DNA from 2 places in the Vagococcus luciliae genome. Region 1 is predicted to be linked to the other one. Evidence: a T-box and tRNA genes for the amino acid it is inferred to sense, from the RefSeq annotation. Region 1 holds a T-box; the other holds one or more tRNA genes.
What was found. The T-box of region 1 lies ahead of leuS (leucine--tRNA ligase). A T-box ahead of a tRNA ligase gene usually reads a tRNA of that ligase, here a tRNA-Leu.
Positions count from the first base shown of each region.

Region 2: it has a tRNA-Leu gene. The T-box ahead of leuS (leucine--tRNA ligase) is inferred to sense a tRNA for this amino acid. The anticodon was not compared.

Region 1 is NZ_CP102451.1:422,101-429,874, forward strand. Features, by position in the region: gene pepV (dipeptidase PepV) at 68-1,474, opposite strand; gene G314FT_RS02205 (pseudouridine synthase) at 1,562-2,284, opposite strand; gene G314FT_RS02210 (putative polysaccharide biosynthesis protein) at 2,335-3,981, opposite strand; gene leuS (leucine--tRNA ligase) at 4,078-6,492, opposite strand; T-box leader at 6,551-6,753, opposite strand; gene G314FT_RS02220 (muramidase family protein) at 6,797-7,774, opposite strand, start outside.
Region 2 is NZ_CP102451.1:12,052-19,825, reverse strand. Features, by position in the region: gene G314FT_RS00100 (beta/alpha barrel domain-containing protein) at 1-659, shown strand, start outside; gene G314FT_RS00095 (DUF1149 family protein) at 800-1,186, shown strand; gene G314FT_RS00090 (coiled-coil domain-containing protein) at 1,269-3,164, shown strand; gene G314FT_RS00085 (Tex family protein) at 3,167-5,338, shown strand; gene G314FT_RS00080 (SprT family protein) at 5,352-5,798, shown strand; tRNA gene G314FT_RS00075 (tRNA-Leu) at 5,853-5,938, shown strand; gene G314FT_RS00070 (DUF72 domain-containing protein) at 6,004-6,831, shown strand; gene G314FT_RS00065 (ABC transporter ATP-binding protein) at 7,040-7,759, shown strand; gene G314FT_RS00060 (methionine ABC transporter permease) at 7,756-7,774, shown strand, end outside.

The DNA of each region.
Region 1 (7,774 bases):
ATAATGTTATTAATATAAAAAGATCTAGAAAATAAAATTTCTAGATCTTTTTTATATTAATAATTCACTACTTAATTAAACGGTAAATTGCGTCAGCATAAATGACTGTTGCATTAATTAAATCATCAACCGAAATGAATTCATTTTTTTGATGCATCGTGTCAATACTATCTGGGAACATTGCACCATAAGCAACACCACGTTCTAATAATCGACCAAACGTTCCGCCACCGATAACTTGTTCATGACCTTTAAGGCCTGTATGATCTTCATAAACTTCTAGTAAAGTTTTCACCAATGGATCTTCTGGAGACACGTAATGAGGGCCTTTTCCACCAGATTTTTGAACCACTTTAGCAGATGTATTCGCTGTTTTTTCAAAAATACGATCAAAAATCATCTCTTCAGTTAATCCTTTTGGATAGCGGAAGTTCAATGTGATAATATTATCGTCTCTTGACGAATCAAACTTAAACACACCCGCATTCATTGTTAAATCTCCCATAATATCATCGACATGGTTCACACCAAAGTGTTTACCTTCAGTATCAGTATGGACATAATCTGCAATCGTTGTTAGATAATCCTTAGCAGAACCTGAAAAATCATAGAAGCTTAAGAAGTTTGCTAAATAAGTACCTGCATTGATTCCTTTACTTGGCATAGCGCCATGAGCTGCTTTACCATGAACCGTTAATGTAGCAGTAGATCCTACCACTTCAATATCACCTGTTACTGGAGCTGTTGTTAAGTATTCTTCAAATTCTTTTTCAAATGCATTGATGTCACCAGAGATTTCTACCACTGCTGTTGCTGTTTCTGGTACCATATTATCACGCATACCTGAATCAAATTTAACTAATGTTAAGTTTCCTTCATTTTTACCAGAGTATTCAATTAAAATCGTTGTGTTTCCTTTTTCGCCATTAATAATTGGGAATTCAGCATCTGGTGAAAAACCAAAGTCTGGTGTCTCTTCCACTTCTAAATAGTGGTCCATACATTTCCATTCACTTTCTTCATCTGTCCCTAAAATAACACGTGTCTTTTTAGAAACTGGTAATCCCAATTCTTTGATAATTTTTAAGGCATAGTAAGCAGCCATTGTAGGCCCTTTATCATCACTTGCGCCACGAGCATAAATACGTCCATCTTTTTCTACTGGTTCAAATGGATCTGTATCCCAACCTGGGCCAACTGGTACTACGTCAACGTGACCAAATACGCCTAGTGTTTCATCACCTTCACCGAATTCAATGTGACCTGCAATGTTATCAACATTTTTAGTTAAGAAACCATCACGTTCTCCTAATTCTAAAAATTTTAATAACGCCGCTTTTGGTCCAGGACCAACTGGTGCATCTTCTGTAGCTAGTTCATCTTCTCTAACACTAGGAATACTTAGTAGCGTAAATAAATCTTTCATCAAGTCTTCGCGACGAGCTTCGACTTCTTTTCTCCAATCGATTGTCATACAAAAATACCTCCTGTTGATTTTATCTTACTTTATCATATCATTTTTTCATTCTTTTAGATAATATATTTTAATATTTAAGCCAGTTTATTCGTTATTTTTTAACTTTTCCTTCTCTATCTCAGTTAACGGACGGTATTTTCCCCGTACTAAGTTGGCATCTAATTTTAGATTAGCCATTTCAATCCTTTCAAGCTCTATCACTTTTTTTCCAACAGCACCTATCATACGTTTCACTTGGTGATATTTTCCTTCCATAATTTCTAATTTAATGGTACTTTGTTCTTTTTTCTCATCAACAGATAAAATGGTTAACTTAGCTGGCAAACACTCGTCCCCATCTAATCGAATCACTCCCTTAGAAAAAACGTTGATATCTTCATCTGTCATTTTTCCTTGAACTAATGCTTGATACAATTTAGGCACTTTCTTTTTAGGAGACAATAATTCATGTGCTAATGCCCCATCATTCGTCAATAATAACAGACCCGTTGTATCTTTATCTAAGCGTCCAACAGGAAATAATCCTTTTTTATAGTCTTCTTTTTTAATTAAATCAATAACTGTTCGAGATGAGGTATCTTCTGTTGCTGAGATAACACCTTTAGGCTTATTCAACATATAATAGACAAATTTTTCGTACATGACATTTTCTCCATCAACATAAATAGAGTCATCTAACTCATCTACTGAATATTTTGCCTCTTTTACCACATTTCCATTTACTGTCACGCGTTTCTTCTTTAACAACTCTTTCACTTCTTTACGACTACCAAATCCTGTGTGACTTAAAAACTTATCTAACCGCATCTTTTTTCTCCTAATGAAAGAAAGAACACCTGAAAAGATGTTCTTTCTGTTTATTTTATTCTAAATTTCCGACGAAACTTACGTGCTTTAGGCCCGAGTAATTGATCTGCCAAGCGAACACGCAATGCTAACCAACCATAACTAATAATTCCAAAGATCACACAAACCATAATAATAATGAAAGCTTGGAATTTTCTATCTGGATTTAAAATTGTGTATAATCCACTACGAACAAGCCATGTAATGAAAGACATCACTGCTCCTAGTATCCCAATTAATAAAATACGTTTAGCCGTCATTGCTAAATCAAACTTCGTAATACGATAAATAGAACGCGTCATCAATAATGCTGAACCCCCTAATCCAACTGCAGTAGATACAAGTGGACCATAAGTTTCAAACATACGAATCATTGGATATTGTAGAACTACTTTTATTATTAGTCCCACTCCTAACAGCAAGATAGCTTCTCGGTTTTGATACAATCCTTGTAATGTTGTCGAAATCAGGATAAAGTATCCCATCACAAGACCAACTAAACTAGCTTCAATCAGCACACTCACGCCTAGTGTTTCTGGTATATAAAATAAAGCGTACATTGGTCTTGCTAAAACAATCATTCCTAATGTCGCTGGTACCATGATGAAAAGTAGCAGCTGAATGTTATCACTAATTAACTTAGCTAATTCAGGTTTTTCATTTTTAGTATAAGCTTCTGTCACAAGAGGCAAACTTGTCATAGCCATACCTGTAGCCAAAGATACAGTAATCATAACCAATTTATCAGGGTTTGCACTAAAAATACTAAACAAAGCTTCCAATTGTTTCGGTGAATAATTTGTAAAACTTGCCATCATTCTTTCAAATGTGTATTGGTCAACCAACTTAAATAAAGTAATAGCAGAGCCCACGATAATAAACGGAATCGCTTGTTTAATCATCTCTTTAATTAAGTGATTTTCAGAGATTTGTACCTCATTATTACTATTTTCAACCAAGTAATTCATACGTGATTTTTGTTTACTATAAAACCAAATTAATGCAGCAAATGCACCAAGCATTCCGATAAACGCAGCAAAGGTTGATTGGATAACCGCGTCAACATAATCACCTGTTGTCACTTTCATAATAATAAACGTCATAAGTAGCATATAAAATACTCGGGCAATCTGTTCAATAATTTGTGATACCGCAGAAGGCATCATATTTTGATTCCCTTGAAAATACCCACGAATGACACTCATCATTGGAAAAATCAAGATAGCTGCACTTAGAGCTCGCATCACTGGAATTAAATCAGCGTTCCCATCCGCCAAAATTGGTGCAAACAAATACATGACTCCCGAACAGGCAACACCAAACACACCCATTATTACCATCGTCCGTCTAAATAAACGTCGGCTAATACCATACTCATTTAACGAATTATAATGTGAAATTTGTTTTGCAATCGCGCCTGGAATACCAGCTGTTGCAATCATTAAAAACAAGGCATAAATGTTATACCCTTTATTAAATAAGGCGTTTGCTATATTAGCATCCGTGCCCATCCATGCATACCATGGGATGACATACGCTGCACCCAGTAATCTAGAAAAAACATTTCCTATTGTCATCCATAAAGAGCCACGAACCATTTTTTCCTTTGCATTCAACTCTTTTTCAGTTGCATCAAAAGAAGCTTTTCTATTTGGCATGATTCTAACCAACTTTCTTCAATATACTGCCTTAATTGTATCGATTATTGTAGGTTTATGCAAACACTTTTGATGGATTTAAATGTATTCTTAACTTTAATTAGCTACAATGTTAACCAATTTATTTGGCACAACAATCACCTTACGAATCGTTTTTCCTTCAAGTTGATTTTTCACTGCGTCATTTTCCATAGCTAGAGTTTCCAATGCCTCTTTGGATAAATCACGTGCCACTACTTCTTTTCCACGAACTTTTCCATTCACTTGAAAAATCACTTCAATTGTGTCTTCAACTAATGCAGATTCATCATATGTTGGCCATGCAACATAACTAATTGATCCTTTATTTCTCATTCTCTCCCATAACTCTTCTGAAATAAATGGCGCAACAGGAGCCAATAATTGTAGGAATCCATTCATATATTCTACGGGCAAAGCATCTGCTTTATAAGCTTCATTAACAAACGTCATCAGTTGAGAGATGGCTGTATTAAAGTGTAAGTTAGCATAATCTTCTGTCACTTTCTTCACTGTTTGATGATACACTTTTGTCAAGGCACCATCATTGTGTTTTGTAATACGATCGCGTAAGACAAAGTTTTCATCGATAAACAAACGCCATACACGGTCTAAGAATTTACGACTTCCTTCTAATCCTTTTTCACTCCAAGCAATCGAGCCATCAAGTGGTCCCATAAACATTTCGTATAGACGTAATGTATCTGCTCCGTATTGCTCTACGATATCATCCGGGTTAACCACATTTCCTTTTGATTTCGACATTTTTTCATTGTTTTCACCTAAAATCATCCCTTGATTATATAACTTTTGGAATGGCTCTTTGGTTTCCACTACTCCAATGTCGTATAAGAATTTATGCCAGAAACGAGCATATAATAAATGAAGTACTGCGTGTTCTGCTCCACCTAAATAAACATCAACAGGCATCCATTCTTTTAGTTTTTCAGGATCTGCTAATTGTTCGTCATTATGTGGGTCAATAAAACGTAAATAATACCATGAGCTACCTGCCCATTGTGGCATAGTGTTTGTTTCACGACGACCTTTCATGCCGGTTTTTTCATCCACAACATTAATCCAATCCGTCATATTAGCTAATGGAGATTCACCTGTTCCACTAGGTTTAATGTCATTTGATTTTGGTAATACTAATGGCAATTCCTCTTCAGGAACAGGTGTCATCGTACCATCTTCCCAATGAATAATTGGAATAGGTTCACCCCAATAACGTTGACGAGAGAACAACCAGTCACGTAAACGATAACTTGTTTTTTGTTCACCTATACCTTCTTTTTCCAACCACTTAATCATCGTTGCAATACCATCTTCTTTATTCATACCATCTAAGAAGTCTGAATTAATATGATCCCCATCTCCTATGTATGCTTCAGTTGAAACATCTCCACCAGCAACAACGGGAACAATATCTAAACCAAATGTTTTCGCAAATTCATAGTCACGTTCGTCATGAGCAGGAACAGCCATAATCGCCCCTGTTCCATAAGTTGATAGCACGTAATCCGCAATCCAAATTGGTATCTCTTTACCATTCACTGGGTTCACTGCATAAGCGCCAGTAAAGACACCTGTTTTTTCTTTTGATAATTCTGTACGATCTAAATCTGTTTTCTTTTCAGCTTCTTTGATATAAGCATCAACTGCTTCTTTTTGTTCTGGTGTCACAATTTCTTGTACTAATGCAAGTTCTGGTGCCATCACAGCATAAGTTGCACCAAATAAAGTATCAGGACGCGTTGTAAATACTGTGAATTGTTTGTCTGTTCCTTTAATATCAAAATTAACATTCGCTCCTTCAGAACGACCAATCCAATTACGTTGCATCTCTTTAATACTCTCTGGCCAATCAATTAACTCTAAATCATCAATTAAACGATCCGCATAAGCAGTAATACGTAACATCCATTGTTTCATTGGAACTCGGTATACTGGATGATCCCCACGTTCTGATTTTCCATCAATGACTTCTTCGTTAGCTAATACGGTTCCTAAAGCTGGACACCAGTTAACCGGTACTTCGGCTTCATAGGCTAGTCCTTTTTCAAACATTTTAGTAAAAATCCATTGCGTCCATTTGTAGTATGAAGGGTCCGTGGTATTGATTTCACGGTCCCAATCAAAACTAAAGCCTAATGCATCAAACTGGCGTTTAAAGGTTTGAATATTTTTTTCAGTAAATTCAGCTGGGTCATTTCCTGTGTCTAGTGCATATTGTTCAGCAGGTAAACCAAACGCATCCCACCCCATTGGATGTAGCACGTTAAATCCTTGAGCTCGTTTCATGCGAGATAATACATCTGTTGAGGTATACCCTTTTGGATGCCCTACATGTAACCCCTGTCCTGAAGGGTAAGGAAACATATCTAGTGCATAAAAATTTGGTTTATCTGTTTCTTCACCTGTTTTAAACGTGTGATCTTTTTTCCAATAGTCGCGCCATTTTTTTTCAATTTGTAAATGATTGTAAGCCATGAATTTTCCTCCTAAAATTTTATGTAAAAAAACGCCCTACAAAAACACTCTTGTGTCTTCATAGGACGTTGACTGACGTGGTACCACCTAAATTTGTGCCTAGATATACTAGTGCACCTCTAATCCATGTTAACGAAAATAGATTTTCCGACAAGCAAATTTCTCATAAGACAAGTTCAAATAGTCCATTTGCATGTTTACACCAACCACATACTCTCTTAAAAACTTTCTATTTTACTACTTCTTAATTACTTGTTTTTATATTAGTTGGTTTCATCATATCAAATGAATACAAATTTGACAACTAGCTTACTCGTAAGACTTGATTCGCATAAATAATATTACCGGATAAGTTATTCCAATCTTTAATTTGAGACACGCTCACGTTATATTTTTGTGATAACAGCCATAGTGATTCACCTGGCACCACAGTATGTCGTATGTTTTTTGATGTTACAACACGTGTTATTCCCGGTAACGTTAAAACTTGACCAACATAAATGAAATCACTCGTTAAATTATTTGCCTGCTTCAACGCTTGAACAGTTGTTTTATTGTTTAAAGCTATTCGGTAAAGTGTGTCACCACTTTTGACTTGATAACTTGATACATTATTATTTGTTGATGTTGTTATAGATGTTGATGCATTTTTTTTAGTCCCTTGACCAATTTTTAAAGTTTGACCAATGTAGATTAAATCACTCGTCAAATTATTCCATTTTTTAATATCATTGATTGATACATTGTATCTCAAACCAATCCCATACAATGTATCTCCACTTTTAACTGTGTGGGTTGCTTGAGTAACAGATTGCTGTGTAGTATTTGTTGACGAATTTGACGACGTCACAGTCTGAGTCTGTTTCGTTATTTTTAAAGATTGACCAACATAAATTGTATCACTTGTTAAATTATTTAGTGATTTAATTTCTTGTACACTTAGTCCATATTTTAATCCAAGACCATACAATGTATCCCCGCTTTTAACCGTATACTTAGATGATGAATTGCTACTGCCACCGTTAGAAGTATTTGGTTTAGATTGATTATTAGAACCTGTACTTGGTTTATTAGAAATACTTGAAGTGTTTGATTGACTTCCACTAACTGTCAATTGTTGACCAACATGAATCATATCACTTGTTAAACCATTTAATCTTTTAAGCTCTTGAACTGTCATACCATGATTTAACGCGATTCTATAAAGTGTATCCCCGCTTTTAACTATATACTTAGATGATGAATTGCTACTGCCACCGTTAGAAGTATTTGGTTTAGATTG
Region 2 (7,774 bases), 410 kb from region 1:
CAAATTTAAGAAAAGATTTAATCCATGTCCCAAATGTCATTCGAAATTGTTCGGGAATAAGAATTTATGGGAAACGTATTAAATCAATCTGTTATTCAACTGATATAGCTATTATTCGTAACATTGATGCGGATGCTGTGATAGCTGTTTACCCATTTACACCACATCCAACGATTACTAAAGCAATTATTGAAGCAGCAGATGTTCCTGTTTTTTCGGGTGTTGGTGGTGGTTTAACTCAAGGAAATCGCTCAGTTAATATGAGTATGTTTGCAGAAGCAAATGGTTCTCTAGGTGTTGTTGTGAATGCTCCTACACCTAAGGAGACAATTTATGATATCTCACAGACCATTGATATCCCAATTATTGGAACAATAACATCGGAATTTACCGACATTGATGAAAAGATTGCAGCTGGTGTTCAGATTTTAAATGTTAGTGGTGGTAAACACACTGCTCATATTGTTCGAATGATTCGAGAAAGATACCCATTATTTCCTATTATGGCAACAGGAGGACCAACGGAAGAATCGATTATGGAAACCATTGAAGCTGGAGCGAATGCTATTACTTATACACCACCTTCAAACGGTATGCTATTTAGTAAAAAAATGCAGAATTATCGAGCAATAGAGCGTGAAGAAAGTAATGAAGACTAGGCTTTTTAATCAATTAATTGAATTAATGTATAAATAAACTTAGATTTAGATTTAAATCTAAGAAAAATTCGTGTAGAATGTAAAAGGTAGATAACTATAAAGAATTTATTAAAATAGTGACATATTTAGGAGAGAATAAAATGGAATTAAAGAGACAACAAGAATTTGTGCAGTCATATCATTATGATGCATTACCTCAAGATCATTCTGAAGAAACATCTATCAATGTAAGTTTAAATCCTTTTGAAATTACAGATGAAATGAACATTGATGCAGAAAATAACTCGATTTTAGGGTTGAGAATTGAATTTAAAATTATATTAGATAATGTTGCCATTAGTGGTGATGTCGCTCAATTTGTTCAAACAGTAGGTAGAAAAGTAGATAAAATTGAGGATTTAACTTCAGAAGAAGTGAATACTTTGGTACAACCTTTATTCGTTTTGATTGAACGATTAACTTACGAAGTAACTGAGATTGCGTTAGACAAACCTGGTGTACAACTTAACTTTTCTCAAGAAGGTTAAATAAGTCTAAAAAAGTGTTGTGCTCTAACAACACTTTTTTAGTATAATTGTAAGCGAGTTGACAAAAAACGGAGGTAATATAATGAAAAGTGACCAGGGAAAAATTAGTATGCGGTTGTTCAAAAAAGAAAAAAATAAACCCCGTAAAAAATCAATTACCGTAATAGAAAAAAATCGGCCATCAGGATCTATGACCAATCAATTAGAAATATTATTCGACCCTGTTTTTTTCTATAAAATTGATAAAAGGTTAACTGTCTTTTTTCGTAGATGGCGTGCTGTGTTATCTATCTATCCAATAGAAAGAGCATTTTATCATATTAATGATAATGGAATTATTAAATTGTATATATCTTTCAGCGTTTCAGCATTACTAAGTGATATTGAAATTAAACACTTTTTTAAAGCAGTTCAGGAATTACTGACTGCCCCAGATAATACTATAGAATCTAGTGACATGGTACAACCTGTTTTTCAGACGGGAAATGATTCAAATAAAATGAATTTTAATATTTTAGATGATCAAGATAAAATCATTGATACGTTACAAAAAAAAATTGCGGAACAAGATGATTTAGTGAATCAGTGGAGTAAAGAACAAGATAAAGAACAAAAAACATTAATGGAGCAACTAGATATTATTGAAAAAGAAAATAATGACTTATTGCGTTATTTAGATACTTTTGAAGATAATAAAATACTACCTAAAAAAGAACGATTAGAAGATATTTATCCAACTAAAAATGACGAAAATCATCAACATTATTCCAACCTGTCAAATGAATTGGCACATGCTAAAAAATTAATTAGCGATTTAGAAAATAACAATAAACTACTCAGTTTAACGTTGAATAAAGCATCAAAAAAAAACAGGCAATTAACTATATCTGAAAATAAACAAGTCGATGAAATCAAAGACTTACAGCTAAAAGTGACAGAATTAGAGACAGAAAATACAACATTAAAAAATCTATATCAAAAAGAACAAGATGACAAAGCACAATTAATCAATCAAGCCCAACTTGATACGAAAGAATTTGAGGAAAAAATTGCGGAACAAGAAAGACAGTTACTATTAGTATCAAATGCTTCTTTTAAAATGCAAGCTGAAATGGATGAATTAGTAAGTAAAAAGACAGAATCTGATTTATTAATTGATGAATTAAAAGCAGAAAATCATTCAGTAAAAAATAAATTAGATCAAGAGTCAGTTGAAAAAGATAATATCTTAAGAACGTTGGAAGAACAAAAAAAATCGTATTGGCAATTAGAAAAAAAATTAAAAGAGTGGATTGATAAAAGTCAAGTAATGGAACAACAACTTGAAGAACAACATAATAAATATGAACTAGATACATCAAGTATGTTAAATGATCTAACTAATTTAAAAGAATTAAATCAAAAATTAAGTGAAGAAAATATCCATTATCAAAATGAGATGAGACGATTATTAAAAGAGGTTAATCGCTTAAGTGATCGTGTTGCTTATCTTCAACAGTTTGTTGATCAAACTCTAGTTGAAGAACAAGAAGATATAAGTGAAAGTAAAGATTTAATAAATGAAGAAAAAATCGAAGAAGAACAAGCAATACGATACGATGAAGATGATATTTTGGACCTATTTCAGCAAGCAGACGATGCTGAAGTTGGAGACGTTAAGGTTCCAGTCGAAGAGTACCGAGAATATCGGTTATCGTTAAAATTTTTGGAGTATCGATGGTACCAAGCTAATATCATGCAAGTCAATGATACTGGTAAAAGTGAACTTAATTGGAGTAAGCATTATGTATCTGAAGCAAATGAATTCTTTGAAGAACTAGAAAATCTAGTCAAGATACCATTACTGTCGAAAAAATATGTTATTATGGATAAGGAAATTAAGTTACGCTTAAAAGCGTACCAAGCGTTATCTGATTATTTAGAGAGGCGTTATTTTAACTCAAGTAAACATTTTTTTGATAGGGAGACGGCAGAATAATTATGCAAGACACACAAGTTTTTGATATTTTAGAAAAAGAATTACCCAATATAAAAAGAAAACAAATCGATACCGTATTGCACTTATTAAGTGAAGGAAATACGGTTCCTTTTATCGCACGTTACCGTAAAGAACAAACGGGGAGTCTTGATGAAGTAGAGATTCGAGAAATTGAAGAACGCCATGCTTATATTGAGGGATTAGTCAAACGTAAAGAAGAAGTTACTCGATTAATCAGCGAACAAGGAAAATTAACAAAAGATTTAGAGAAAAAAATTAACGCTGCTAAAAAAATGCAACGAGTGGAAGATTTATATCGACCATTTAAACAAAAACGTCGGACTAAAGCGACCATTGCAAAAGAAAAGGGTCTTGAACCATTAGCTGATTGGTTATTAACATTTCCCGAAAATGGGTCCGTTGAAGATGAAGCAGCTAAATACGTTGTTAATGAAGAAATTAAAACATCTGAAGAAGCTTTATCTGGGGCACACGAAATTATTGCTGAAGTGATTAGTGATGAGCCATCTTACCGTGAATGGTTACGTAATATGACGAAACAAACAGGTCTTTATACCACAAAAGTAAAAGATAAATCATTGGACGAGAAAAGTGTGTATGAAATGTATTATGACTTTTCAGAACCTATGAAAAAAATGGTGTCACATAGAGTGCTTGCGACAAACCGTGGCGAAAAAGAGGGCGTATTGAAAGTTGCGATTGAAATAGATAGCAACCGCGTGTATCAGTATTTTGAACGTCATTTAATTAAGAGTGACACAAGTATTGCGACACCTTATATTCGTGCGGCTTATGAAGATAGCTATAAACGATTTATAGGACCAGCAATTGAGCGAGAAATTCGAAATGAATTGACTGAAAAAGCAGATGAACAAGCCATTACTATTTTTGGCGAAAATTTAAAAAATTTATTATTACAACCTCCTTTAAAAGGAAAAGTTGTATTAGGGTTTGATCCAGCTTATCGAACAGGATGTAAATTAGCGATTGTTGATCAAACAGGTAAATTATTAGCTGTGCATGTCATTTATCCACATAAACCAGCAAATGCAAAAAAACGCGAAGAAGCTAAACCAGAGTTTATTAAATTATTAGAGGAATACAAAGTTGAAATGGTGGCAATCGGTAATGGGACGGCTAGCCGTGAATCAGAAGCATTTGTATCAGATTGCCTAAAAGAAATGAAACGTCCAGTTTTTTATGTGATCGTCAATGAAGCAGGTGCGTCAGTTTATTCAGCCAGTGATACGGCACGAGAAGAGTTTCCTGACTTACAAGTTGAAGAACGAAGTGCTGTTAGTATTGGTCGCCGTTTGCAAGATCCGTTAGCAGAATTAGTGAAAATTGATCCAAAAGCAGTTGGAGTGGGGCAATACCAACATGATGTGTCACAAAAACGCTTAGGAGAAAAACTTGATTTCGTCATTGAAATGGTCGTTAACCAAGTCGGAGTAAATGTTAACACAGCAAGTGCTCAACTACTACAACACGTGGCTGGATTAAATAAAACAACGGCAAAAAACATTGTGATTTATCGCGAAGAAAACGGTGAATTTACTAGCCGTACTAACTTGAAAAAAGTACCACGCTTAGGACCAAAAGCCTACGAGCAATCAATCGGATTTTTACGTATTCCAAATGCTAAAAATATTTTAGATACAACGGGAATTCATCCGGAAAGTTATGGATTAGTAAAACAGTTGCTAGAAGAATTAGCGATTGATATATCTGAAATTGGCACAGATGAAACAAATACGAAATTAGAAAAAGTATCTGTTGAACAAATAAGTGAGACATTATCAGTTGGTAAAGAAACCCTAGAAGATGTAATCAGTGCGCTAAGACAGCCGGGACGAGATATGCGTGATGATTTAGCTGCGCCAATTTTAAGAAAAGATATTCTTAAAATGGAAGATTTAAAACCTGGGATGCAATTAGAAGGAACAGTCCGAAATGTGGTCGATTTTGGTGCGTTTGTAGATATTGGGGTGAAACAAGATGGATTGGTTCATATCTCAAAATTAAGTCAATCTTATATTAAACACCCAACAGATGCTGTTGCAGTCGGGGACGTGGTAACGGTTTGGATTGTTGACGTAGATGTCCAAAAACAACGCATCACACTGACAATGATTGATCCAACTCGAAAATAAGGAGTGACTTTAGGTGAATGATGATGAATTACAGTCTTTAGTGGAAAAAACGTCTCTAATGTATTTTGGTAAACCATTTCTTCATCAAGCTTCCTTCAATAAGCGATTGAAAACAACTGGTGGAAGGTATCATTTAGCCTCCCATCAGTTAGATTTTAATCCTAAAATATTAGTGGTTTATGATGAACGAGTACTGATAGGAATTATTAAGCACGAACTCTGTCATTATCATCTTCATTTAGAAAATAAGGGTTATCAACATAAAGATAAAGAGTTTAAAGAGCTACTCAAACAAGTTGATGGATTAAGATTTACACCTCCACTTTGTGAAAAGAAACAATCAAAGCTTTACATGATTGAATGTTGTCAGTGTCATAAACAGTTTCAACGAAAGAAGCATTTAAATTTAGCAAAGTATCGTTGCCAGTGTGGTGGGAAATTAATTTATTTAACAAAATAATGAAAATATAGTGGCAACGACTAAGTATTATATGGTAAAATAACACTACGATTAGCGAGAATGTCGGAATTGGCAGACGAGCAAGACTAAGGATCTTGTGAAGAGTATTCTTCGTGAGGGTTCAAGTCCCTTTTCTCGCATATTGATTGGGTATCAGGTCTATTGATCTGGTACTTTTTTTATAGACGAAAAGGAATGAGAAAAGTTGATAGAAATAGGTCTAACAACATTTAAAGAGCATGGAAAATTATTGAACAAATCATTTTTAACGTTAGCTGACTATGCCTCTTTATTTCCAGTGGTAGAAATGAACACTTCTTTTTATGGGATTAAACAACCAACTGTTAGCCAAAAATGGGTAGATGAAACACCTGAAAGTTTTTCATTTAGTGTTAAAGCGTTCAAAGTCATGACGAAACACGCCAAGCTAGAGGAATTTTATCAAAGTGAAGAAGAGATGGATGATGCATTTAAATTGTTTTTAATGCCTTTGATTCAACAAAATCGCTTATCAACGATATTGTGTCAATTTCCAAGTTTTTTTATTTGTAATAAACACAACGTGGAATATCTTCGCAAGTTAAGGTTACGTTTCAAAGAATTTCCTATGGCAATTGAATTTCGAAGTGGAACATGGTACAAAGAATCTGTCAAACAAGATATGATTGAGTTTATGAAACAATATCACTATACATTAGTGACAGTAGATGAACCACAAGTAGCTCATCATTCGGTGCCGTTTTTACCCGAAGTAACCACGGAAGATTATGCTTATTTGAGATTACATGGAAGAAATAAACGCTACTGGACAGAAAAATCAGGAGATTGGCGAAAAAAACGAACACTCTATCGTTATTCAGATTTGGAGTTAAATGAATTGACAAAGGACATCAAACAAATAGAAGCTGAAAAAATAGTGGTTGTGTTTAATAATAATTCAGGTGGCGATGCAGGTGAAAATGCTTTAACTTTAAAAAATATGTTAGCAATTGATTATAAAGGGTTGAATCCGACTCAATTAAATTTATTTTAAAAAAAATCACAAAAAGACAAAATTGTTTCTAAAATAAATTGTTATATTAAATGAATATGCGGTGATATCAATGTTTTTTATTGATATGAGAGGGTGACTAAAAAGTTGCTCTCTTATTTTTTTTGTGATAATTTTGCATTTTTTCGTGAGAGCCCTTACTATGTGTGATGTCGATAGGTAGTACCGTATACGTAAAGGAGTCGAAAAAGTGATTCAATTAAAAAAAGTGAGGAAATCTTATGGTGACTTTCATTTAAGAGATATCACTTTAACAATAAATGAAGGCGTTATTTATGGAATAGTAGGAGAAAGTGGTTCGGGAAAGTCCACGCTATTGAGTATCTTAAATTTAACTACACCAATTGATGAGGGAGAATTAGTTATTGATGGGGTACACTGTGAAACATTGACTAACAGTCAGCAGCGTGCGTTAAAACAAGAAATGGGTATGATTTTTCAGGAGTATCACTTATTAAATAATTTGACTGTACTTGAAAATGTTCGTCTGCCATTAAAATTAAAAGGGATAAAAGATGTTACGAAGGCTATCTATTGGTTAGAAAAAGTAGGTCTTTCAGGGTATGACACAACCTATCCTTCTCAATTAAGTGGTGGACAAAAACAGCGAGTAGCATTAGCAAGAGCATTAGTGACAAAACCTAAATATATTTTACTAGATGAAGCAACCAGTGCATTAGATGAGTATAATGCACAGTTGATTTTACAAGTATTGTCAGAAGTTCACGCGGAGTATCAACCTACCATTATGTTTGTTAGTCACGATTTGGATAAAATTAAAATATTTTGCCAGGAGTGTTTGATTTTAGATAAAGGAAGTATTAGTCATATTGTAACCGTGACTCATAATAGAAAAGATGAATTGTTGGCATCTTATCCTGAAAAAGCATTCAGGAGGTTAACAACATGACATCTATAACGCATG